One region of the Quatrionicoccus australiensis genome, then DNA from elsewhere that is predicted to be linked to it. Evidence: riboswitches for the same ligand, from Rfam matches in the RefSeq annotation. Region 1 holds a riboswitch; the other holds the start of a gene.
What was found. A riboswitch is a leader RNA that binds a small molecule or an ion and turns the genes downstream of it on or off. The one in region 1 is predicted to bind cyclic di-GMP.

Region 1 (4,793 bases):
ACTCGGCTTGGCCGCTGCGGTGCAGTTGCAGAAAGCCGATCTCTTCCCCGAAGGCCGCGCCCCGCTCGTCGTCTGCAACCCGCCCTGGGTGCCGGCGCAGCCCAGTTCGCCGATCGAATACGCCGTCTACGACCCCGATTCGCGCATGCTGCGCGGCTTCCTCGGCGGCCTGGCGGCGCATCTGACGCCGGGCGGCGAGGGCTGGCTGATTCTTTCCGATCTCGCCGAACACCTCGGCCTGCGCTCGCGCGAAGAACTGCAGGGCTGGATTGCCGCCGGCGGCCTGCGCGTCATCGATCGCCTTGACACCCGCCCGCAACACCCGAAGACGCGCGACGCGAGCGACCCGCTGCACGCGGCGCGCGCCGCCGAGGTCACCTCCTTGTGGCGACTCGGGCTGGCGGGCGCATAGTCCGCTCCGGCGATGGTGCCGGCAGCCTTAGCCCAGCGTCGCGCTCGCCAGCTTGATGCCGAAGCCGATGAACAGGCCGCCAACCGCCAGGTTGCCGACTGCCGCCAGGCGTTGCCGTTCGCGGAAATGCCGCGCCAGGTGCGTACCGCCGAAAATCAGTCCGGTCAGGTAAAGCGCGCTGAGGATCTGCACAATCACCCCGAGAATCAGGAAGGACAAGGCCGGGTGCGGATAGTCGTGGGCGACGAACTGGATGAAGAAGGACACGAAAAAGAGGATGGCCTTGGGATTGGTCAGGCTGATCAGCAAGGCCGTGCGAAATGGCCGCGCGGTTTCCAGCGTTGTCGTTTCCAGCTGCGCCTTGCCGGCGCCGCGCCAGGTGCGCCGGGCCGCCCGCAGCAGGTTGATGCCCAGCCAGGCAAGATAGGCGGCTCCAGCGTACTTGAGCGCCATGAACAGGGCCGGCGTGGTTTGCAACAGCGACGAAATCCCGGTCACCGAGAGAATCATCAGCACCGTATCGCCGACAAAGATGCCGCAGGCACCTTGGTAGCCTTTCGCAATGCCCAGGCGCGAGGCGATTGTCATCACGTACAGTGAGTTCGGCCCGGGCAGCAGCACGATGGCGATGGTTCCCAGGACGAAGGTGGCGAGATCGGTGATGCCGTAGAACATGGGTTTGCCCCGTGCGGTAAAAGTGGATTTTACAAGTCCAGGTGACCATATGGGGGGGGATCTGTCCGGGCTTGCTTTAATAATGTAAAAAGTGCTAAAGTTGTCGCATATATCAGTTAAATGCAAAACCGTTCGAAAGGCGGTGACGCAAAGCCACGGGACTACCGCATCGCGAGATGTCAGGTTCGCCGGGTTGCCAGGATGGATGCTTCTCCTGCTCGCTTTGCGCCATTCGTCTTCCTTGCCTTGAGGATTCACGATGGCCGCCAAACCGGTTTACAACGATGCCCAGGTTGTCACTTCGCTGACCAATACGGGTGGTGCCGCATGGCACAGCAGCGTCATCACCTACAATTTTCCGACCAGCATTTCGGCTGCCGCACCCGAGAGCGCCGGCTTTTCGCATGCCACGGCCAGCCAGCAGGCGATGACCGATTACTGGATGCGTGCCTGGGATGATGTGGTCGGTGCTTCCATCGTGCGCATTGCCGATGGTGCGAAGGCCAACATCACGCTGGCCAACAGTTCTGCCCCGTCTTACGCCTATTCGTATTACCCCAGCAGCTATGGTGCCGGCGTTTATCTGAATCCGGCTTACGGTAGCAACTCGGGCACCAACAACCTGGTCAATCCGACGCTGGGCGACTGGGGCGGCATGGCGATCGGCCATGAAATCGGCCATGCCCTCGGGCTGTCGCATCCCGGTGCCTACAACGGTGGCTCACCGACTTACGAGATGAGCGCGGTGTACATGCAGGACAGCCAGCAATACACCATCATGTCTTACTTCACCGCAGCCAAGACCGGCTCCGACTGGATTGCCGGCGACAACAAGGTGCACTACGCGCAAACGCCGATGATGAACGACATCATGGCGCTGCAGGCGCTTTACGGCGTCGATACCTCGACGCGCAGTGGCAATACCGTTTATGGCTTTAACAGCACGTTGACCGGTACGGTTTTCGACTTTGCCGCCAACGCCCATCCGGTACTCTGCATCTATGATGCGGCCGGCAACGACACGCTCGACCTCTCCGGCTTTGCCGGTGCTTCACGCATTTCGCTGGTTGCCGGCAGTTTTTCCAACTGCGATGCAATGACCAACAACATCTCGATCGCCCGCAATGTCGTGATCGAAAATGCCGTTGGCGGTGCCGGCAATGACATCCTGATCGGCAATGCGGCCGACAACATCCTCAATGGCGGCGCTGGCGTCGACAGCATGACCGGTGGCCTGGGCAATGACACTTATGTTGTCGATAATCTGCAGGACAAGGCCATCGAGCTGGCCGGACAGGGCAACGACACCGTGATTGCTTCGCTTTCGCTGACCCTGGGGGCGAATCTCGAAAATCTGGTGCTGAGTGGCTCGGCCAATATCAATGCGACCGGGAGCGCCGTCGCCAACAGTCTGCTCGGCAATGCCGGCGACAATATCCTGAATGGTCTGGCGGGCGCCGACATCATGGCCGGCGGCCTGGGTAACGACATCTATGTCGTCGATAATGCGCTGGATGTCGTCATCGAGCAGGTCGGGCAGGGTACTGACCTGGTGCAGTCGGCAGTCAGCTATACCCTGACCGGCAACGTGGAAAAGCTTGCCCTGGCCGGCACGGCCTCGATCAATGGCACCGGCAACGCGTTGGACAATACGCTGATCGGCAACAGTGGCAACAATCTGCTGGATGGTGGTGCCGGTAACGACACCATGGCCGGCGGTATCGGTAACGACACCTACCTTCTCGACAGCACCCGCGATGTTGTTGTCGAGTTGGTCGGGCAAGGTATGGATACAGTCCTGTCGGCATTCGGCCAGACTCTGGGGGCCAATATCGAAAATCTGACGCTGACCGGAACGGCAGCGGTCAACGGTGCGGGCAATGCGCTCAACAATACGCTGACCGGGAATGCCGCCAACAATGTACTTGATGGCGGAGATGGTGCGGACACGCTGATTGGCGGGCTGGGCAACGATACCTATCTGCTCGACAATCCAAACGACAAGATCGTTGAACTGCTGAATCAGGGCGTGGACAACGTGTTCTCGTCGGTGAGTTGCACCCTGTCTGCCAATGTCGAGAATCTGACGCTGACCGGTCTGGTCGCCAGCACCGGCACCGGCAACGATCTGGTCAACATCCTGGTTGGCAATGCAGCCAGCAATATCCTGAACGGTGGTGCCGGCAACGACATCCTGATTGGCGGTCAGGGAGCCGACAAGCTGACCGGCGGCATCGGTGCCGATATCTTCAGGTTCCTTGGCGTGACTGATTCCTCGGCTGGTGCGACACGCGACATCGTCTATGACTTCAGCGTCGCCCAGGGCGACCGCATCGACCTCACCCAGTTGCTCACCGGCGTCACCCTGCCCAACAACCAAAGCCTGCACTGGGCCGATGCCGGCTTCACCGGCGTTGCCGGTGACCTGTGCTTCAAATCCGGCGTCCTGATGGCCGATACCAACGGCGACGCCAAGGCTGATTTTGAAGTGCAACTGATCGGCATAACCACGCAACTGACACACGCCTGCGTGCTGATCTGACATTTTCCCGGCGATTGCCGGAAAGAAAAAAGCCATCCGCAAGGATGGCTTTTTGTTTGGTGGGCCCGCACGGACTTGAACCGTGGACCAAAGGATTATGAGTCCTCTGCTCTAACCAACTGAGCTACGGGCCCGGAAAGCTTTAGTTGCCGTTGGTGTCGACGAAGCTGCGCAGCTTGTCGGAGCGGCTCGGGTGGCGCAGCTTACGCAGGGCCTTGGCTTCGATCTGGCGGATGCGTTCGCGGGTGACGTCGAATTGCTTGCCGACTTCTTCCAGCGTGTGGTCGGTGTTCATTTCGATACCGAAACGCATGCGCAGGACCTTAGCTTCCCTCGTCGTCAGCGTGTCCAGGATTTCCTTGGTGACGCCACGCAGGCTGGAGTACATCGCCGCATCGGCCGGAGCCAGAGTGCCGGAGTCTTCGATGAAGTCGCCGAGATGCGAGTCGTCGTCGTCGCCGATCGGGGTTTCCATGGAGATGGGCTCCTTGGAAATCTTCATGATCTTGCGGATCTTCTCTTCCGGCATGTCCATCTTCTTGGCCAGCGTGGCGGGATCGGGTTCGGCACCCGTTTCCTGCAGGATCTGGCGGCTGATCCGGTTCATCTTGTTGATCGTTTCGATCATGTGCACCGGGATGCGGATGGTCCGTGCCTGGTCGGCGATGGAGCGGGTGATAGCCTGGCGGATCCACCACGTGGCATACGTCGAGAACTTGTAGCCGCGGCGGTATTCGAACTTGTCCACCGCCTTCATCAGGCCGATGTTGCCTTCCTGGATCAGGTCGAGGAACTGCAGGCCGCGATTGGTGTATTTCTTGGCGATCGAGATGACCAGGCGCAGGTTGGCCTCGGTCATTTCGCGCTTGGCGCGACGGGCCTTGGCTTCACCGGTCGACATCTGTTTGTTGATGTCTTTCAGGTCCTTGAGCGGAATGCCGATGCGGTCCTGCAGGGCGAGCAGCTTTTTTTGTTCTTCCTTGATGGCCGGGCCGTTGCGGGTCAGGACGGCGACGTAGGTCTTGGGGGCGGCAGCGATTTCGCCGTCGGCCCAGTCGAGATTGACTTCGTTGCCCGGGAAGGACTGGATGAAGTGCGGGCGCGGCATCTTGACGCGGTCCACGCAGATTTGCTGGATCTTGCGCTCGCAGCCGCGCACCTGCT
Region 2 (4,793 bases), 1.5 Mb from region 1:
GTCGGTGGTCGATGCCGAGCCGAGTACGGTTTCAATGTCGCTGACCTTGAGATTTCCGCCGGTCATCATGGTGACTGCATCGGTGTTGGTCGTGCCGATCACCGTATCGATGCCGGAAACCCGCAGCGTCAGACTGGCGGTGTCGAGCTGGACGCTTTCTGCGGCAGTCGTGCCGATGACGGATTCTACTGACGAAACGTTGATGGCGCCGCTGCCGGTCAGATAAACCGTATCGGTGCCGCTGCTGCCGATCAGGCTTTCGACGCCGGAGAGCGTGACGGAACCGTTGGTCAGCATGGTGATGGTGTCTGCGCCGGCGGTGCCGGTGATCGTATCGACAGCCGAAACACTGACGTCGGCGCTGGCGCCGAGCAGGGTCAGGCGGTCGGTCGTGCTCGCCGTGCCGATGACAGTGCCGAGGCCGCTGACGGAGAGAACGCCGCTGGAGAGCATCTGGACGCCATCGGTCGTCGTCGAGCCAATGACGGTATCGATACTCGAAACGGCAAGATTGGTCTGGGCCGAAGCCATGGTGACGACTTCAACCGCCGTCGTGCCAACCAGACTTTCGATGCTGGATGTTTCAACGCTGCCGGCGCTGGTGATGTAGACAATATCGCCGGTTCCGGTCGTGCCGATGATGCTTTCGATGCCGCTGATGCGGATGGTCGAGGCCGGGGCGGAAACAATCTGTACTGTGTCAGCACCGCCGCTACCGATCAGCGTTTCCACACCATCGACATTGACTGTTCCGGTAAGCGCGTTGAGCAGGGTGACGGTGTTGACGCCAGCCGTGCTGACGATTGTTTCGAATTTGTCGACGGATACAGCGCCCGCTGTCGCCAGGGTGACTGCATCGGTTCCCGTGGTGCCGATCACGGTTTCAATGCTGCTGATTTCCAGTCCGGTGGAAGCGTTGTCCAGGCGCAGGATGTCGGTGCCGGTCGAGCCGACAACGGAGTCGACATCGGAAATGTTCAGCGTGCCGGCGCCGAGTATGGTGACGGTTTCAGCGGTCGTACTGCCGATCACGCTTTCGATGCGTGAAATGCTGAGCGCGGCGGTGTTGGTGCTCAACTCCAGTGTTTCGCCAGTGCCGGTGGTGCCAACGACTGTTTCAATCAGGTCTATGGTCAGGTTGCCGGTGAGCGGGGAAAGCAGGTTGACCTGGTTAGTGCCGGCCGAACCAGTGATGGTCTCGATCCGGGAGATCGATACCGTGCCGGCGTTGAGCAAGGTGATGGCATCGGCATCGGTCGAGCCGACGATGGTTTCGACGCTGGAGACGCTGAGTGAGCCGCCTGATCCCAGAATTACCGTGTCTTGTCCGGAAGAGCCCTTGATGCTGTTGATTGTTCCATCAATGGTCATGCCATCAATATCGGTGGCGGAATTGACGATGGTTACTTGGGTTACGGACATGGCACACCTCTCAAGATTCGAATCAAGTCACCCGGCAAGGGACTATGGGCACAGACAGCAATTACGATCATTAACGACAGGACGCGAAGAAGCTTTAGGGCTTCTTCGCGCTAAATTCTTCAAGACCGGAACGAGCAAAAACCGCACTGAAACGGCGTGCCTGATCGTTGTTTTGAGGGAATGGGGGTGGGAAACTGAAGCGAGTCTGCTCCAGTGCAACCCAGCCATCCTGTCAATCAGGACCTGAGGCTTTGCGTCCTGCAGTTGCCTGCAGTTTGCCGATTTAATGAGTTTTCTTACTTTCCGAAAACTCCTTCCTTATATTTGAAGTGTAAGGAAATGTCAAGATGGGGTGTTGTTGCTGACTTTCAGGAAGCTGTCGGAGCGGTCGGTGCTGTGGATGGCGATGAAATTCAGGTGGTGTTTGTAGACGCGGTAGCCGTAGTTGGTCAGCAATTCGAAGAGTGCTGTCTGGTCGGTCTTGATGGCTTCGATCATCATCGCCGGCCGGCAGCGTTCGATGATCTGGCGAGCGCCGTCCAGTACTTCGAGTTCCATGCCTTCGACGTCAATCTTGATGAAATCGACCCGGCCAGTTTCGAGTGCGTCGAGTGGAACAAGGCGGACGTTGAAGCAATTTTCCGGGGAGTAGTCGATGGTCTGGCCAATGAATTCGGTACGTTCGCGCTTTTTCAGTTCGAGGCTGCCGAAACTGCCTGGCTTCAGGTAGTCAGGTACCGGGATGTCCAGCGTGCCATGCTCGGCCCCGAGTGCTGCGTGGATGGCGGAGGCGTTGAGGCAATTATTGAGGGCAATGTTGCCGGCCAGTGCGTAGAAAACGCGTTCCTGCGCTTCGATGGCGGTAACCCGTCCCCAGCCGTGCATGGTCTTGGCCCATTCGAGGGTATGCACGCCAAGGTTGGCGCCAGCATCGATGGCGACGACGCCATCGCCGAAGAACTCGCGGCGGGCCTTGAGAATGCTTAGCGCAACGCCGACTTCGACCGGATCAAAATTCGAGTTGTTCAGCAACTGGAAGCCGACGCCATAGGCCTGGTTTTCGCCGACCATGCGGTAGTCGTTGCGGTTCACGATCATGCTGCCATGGTCTGTCGATACGAGAACAAAGGGGGCAGGGCGCTTGATGGAGGTCATGGTGTCGGCGATGGTGTTGAGGAATGGGTTGGAAAAGGCACGGTGTGTCATGTGATCGCTTCCGACCGGTCGACACCGGGAAAAGAGCCATTTTCCCTGTTTGTTTCGTAGCGCAGGATACTACCCCGAAATTTCCGGGCATTGAATCCGGTGTGCCGCTTCCGCTTCCGCTTCCGCTTCCGCTTCCGCTTGCGGGAAGTGCTGCGCGGTTTAAACTCCGGCATCGCCCCTACTTTGATCATGGACCGTAAAGACATGCTTTCCGCCATTGCAGAAATTCCTTACACGATCTGTTTGCCGACGGCTTATGGGCAAATTCTGGTCAATCGCTATGACCTGAACCAGACCAATGCGCTGGTCAAGAATCCCTTCGGCCTGGATTACGCCGAAATCGATTTGCTGGTGAAAGTGGCGAAGCTGTTGCCGGAGGGTTCGATCTGTCTTGATGTCGGAGCCAATTTCGGGGTGTACACCCTGGCTCTGGCCAAGGCGCTGGCGCCACGCAAAGGGACAGTGCATTCGTTCGAAGCGCAGCGGGTACTGGCTTACATGGTGTGCGGCAGTGTTGCGCTTAACAGCATGGAGAATGCCCATATTCACCACAACGCAGTGGGTGCGGAAAGCGGCGAGATCGATATTCCGGCTTTTGATTACCGTCGGGTTTCGAACTTTGGCAGCGTCGAGTTCGGTGGCAAGCAGCAGGAGTTCATCGGTCAGCCGTAGGGCGAGAATAGCGGCGACCGGGTCAAGCTGGTGCGGATCGATGATTTCCACTTCGAAAAAGTGGGCATCATGAAAATCGACATCGAGGGCATGGAAGAAATGGCCTTGGCCGGCGCGGTCGAAACGATAGAGCGCAATCGCCCCCTGGTGCTGATTGAATGGTTGAAATCCGACAAGCAGAAACTTGCCGCGTTCTTCGAGCAACGGCAGTACGAAGTGTTCGTCATGGGCGGCAATTTCCTTTGTCTGCCGCAAGGCAGCAGCATCAAGATCTCGCACCAGTTGCCGCGCTGGGGTGCCGAATAGGCTAGCGGGCCGCGAGTATCCGGAAAACGGCCTTTTCGATGGCGAAGCGTTGCAGGCCGATCAACTGGTTGTTCTGCATCAGGTGCACATGGTGCTCGGTCGTTGCGCTGTCCGTGCAGGGGAGGCTGTTCCAGATGCGGCCGGCCCATGCTTCGCCATATTCGCTGGTCACGCCGTAGCTGTTGTTGCCGTACAGCGAGATGATCAGTGGTACGCGTGACAGGCCGGCAAAATGCGAAAAGCCGGTGTCGCCGCCGATGAATGCCGTGGCTGCATTGATGATGTAAAGCAGGTCGTAAGTGTTGCTGCGGGGAACGACGAAGACGCCGTCCGGAGCGTCGATCAGTTCCGGGGTGTCGGTAATGACCCAGAGTTGCTGGCCCAGCTTTTTCGCGAGGCCTTGCAGCAGTTGGTTGACCAGGGCAGGCGACATGCCGCGGCTCTGGTTATAGGGCGGGTTGAACAGGGTGGAGAAAACCGCAAATGGCGCCTTGGGCAAAGCCGGGCCGCCATACAGTGAGGACTCAAAACGGGGGCGTGGCAGCAGTTGACCGCCGTGAGCCGCCACCAGTTCGGGCACGACAATCCAGAGCGGGCCGGGGTCATGGACAGGCGCATCTGCCTCGCCTTGCGTGCGGAACTGATGGATGACGTGCGGAAACAGGCGATCCAGGTGGAGTTCCCGATGGCTGGGCTCAAGATAGGGGAAGTCGACAATTTTGCCTTCCCACATCGCCATGTATTGGGCGTAGATCATCGTGGCTGCGAGATCGCCGATGCGCAGCGTTGTCTCCATCTGCCTGGCGGGCAGCAGGATGGTTCTTCTTGATGCGGCTTGGGTGTCTTGCATGCTCGCCGGCAGAGGTGAATGCTTGCTGCTAGGCGCTCAGCGTATCCGCATTCGGACGGTAACCGAGGCGTTCGGAGAGTGCCCTGGCCGCGGCCAGGATGGTCTTGACCAGCGGGCTGTCCCATTCGACGTTGAATTCGCCGACGGCGCCCAGTGAAGTAATGGCCGCAACCATGGTGCCGCTGTGGTCATACACCGGCGCACTGAAGCCATTGATGCCCGGGGTCAGGCTGCCGGTGGCGCGGGAAATGCCGCGCGTGCGGATTTCGGTCAGCGTTTTCTCGAGTTGGCGGCGCAGTGTAGTGATTGCGGTGTCGCTGCTCTCGGCGGCTTCACG

Region 2: another riboswitch for cyclic di-GMP. It lies ahead of KI612_RS04675 (beta strand repeat-containing protein); the one in region 1 lies ahead of KI612_RS17445 (M10 family metallopeptidase C-terminal domain-containing protein).

Annotation. Positions count from the first base shown of each region.
Region 1 covers NZ_CP075188.1:3,656,790-3,661,582, reverse strand. The annotation lists gene KI612_RS17455 (50S ribosomal protein L11 methyltransferase) at 1-412, shown strand, start outside; gene leuE (leucine efflux protein LeuE) at 440-1,087, opposite strand; cyclic di-GMP riboswitch class I at 1,199-1,288, shown strand; gene KI612_RS17445 (M10 family metallopeptidase C-terminal domain-containing protein) at 1,347-3,629, shown strand; tRNA gene KI612_RS17440 (tRNA-Ile) at 3,687-3,763, opposite strand; gene rpoD (RNA polymerase sigma factor RpoD) at 3,772-4,793, opposite strand, start outside.
Region 2 covers NZ_CP075188.1:957,320-962,112, forward strand. The annotation lists gene KI612_RS04675 (beta strand repeat-containing protein) at 1-1,422, opposite strand, end outside; cyclic di-GMP riboswitch class I at 1,634-1,712, opposite strand; gene KI612_RS04680 (FkbM family methyltransferase) at 1,765-2,628, opposite strand; gene KI612_RS04685 (FkbM family methyltransferase) at 2,728-3,300, shown strand; gene KI612_RS04690 (FkbM family methyltransferase) at 3,370-3,606, shown strand; gene KI612_RS04695 (glycosyltransferase family 9 protein) at 3,608-4,456, opposite strand; gene KI612_RS04700 (IclR family transcriptional regulator) at 4,485-4,793, opposite strand, start outside.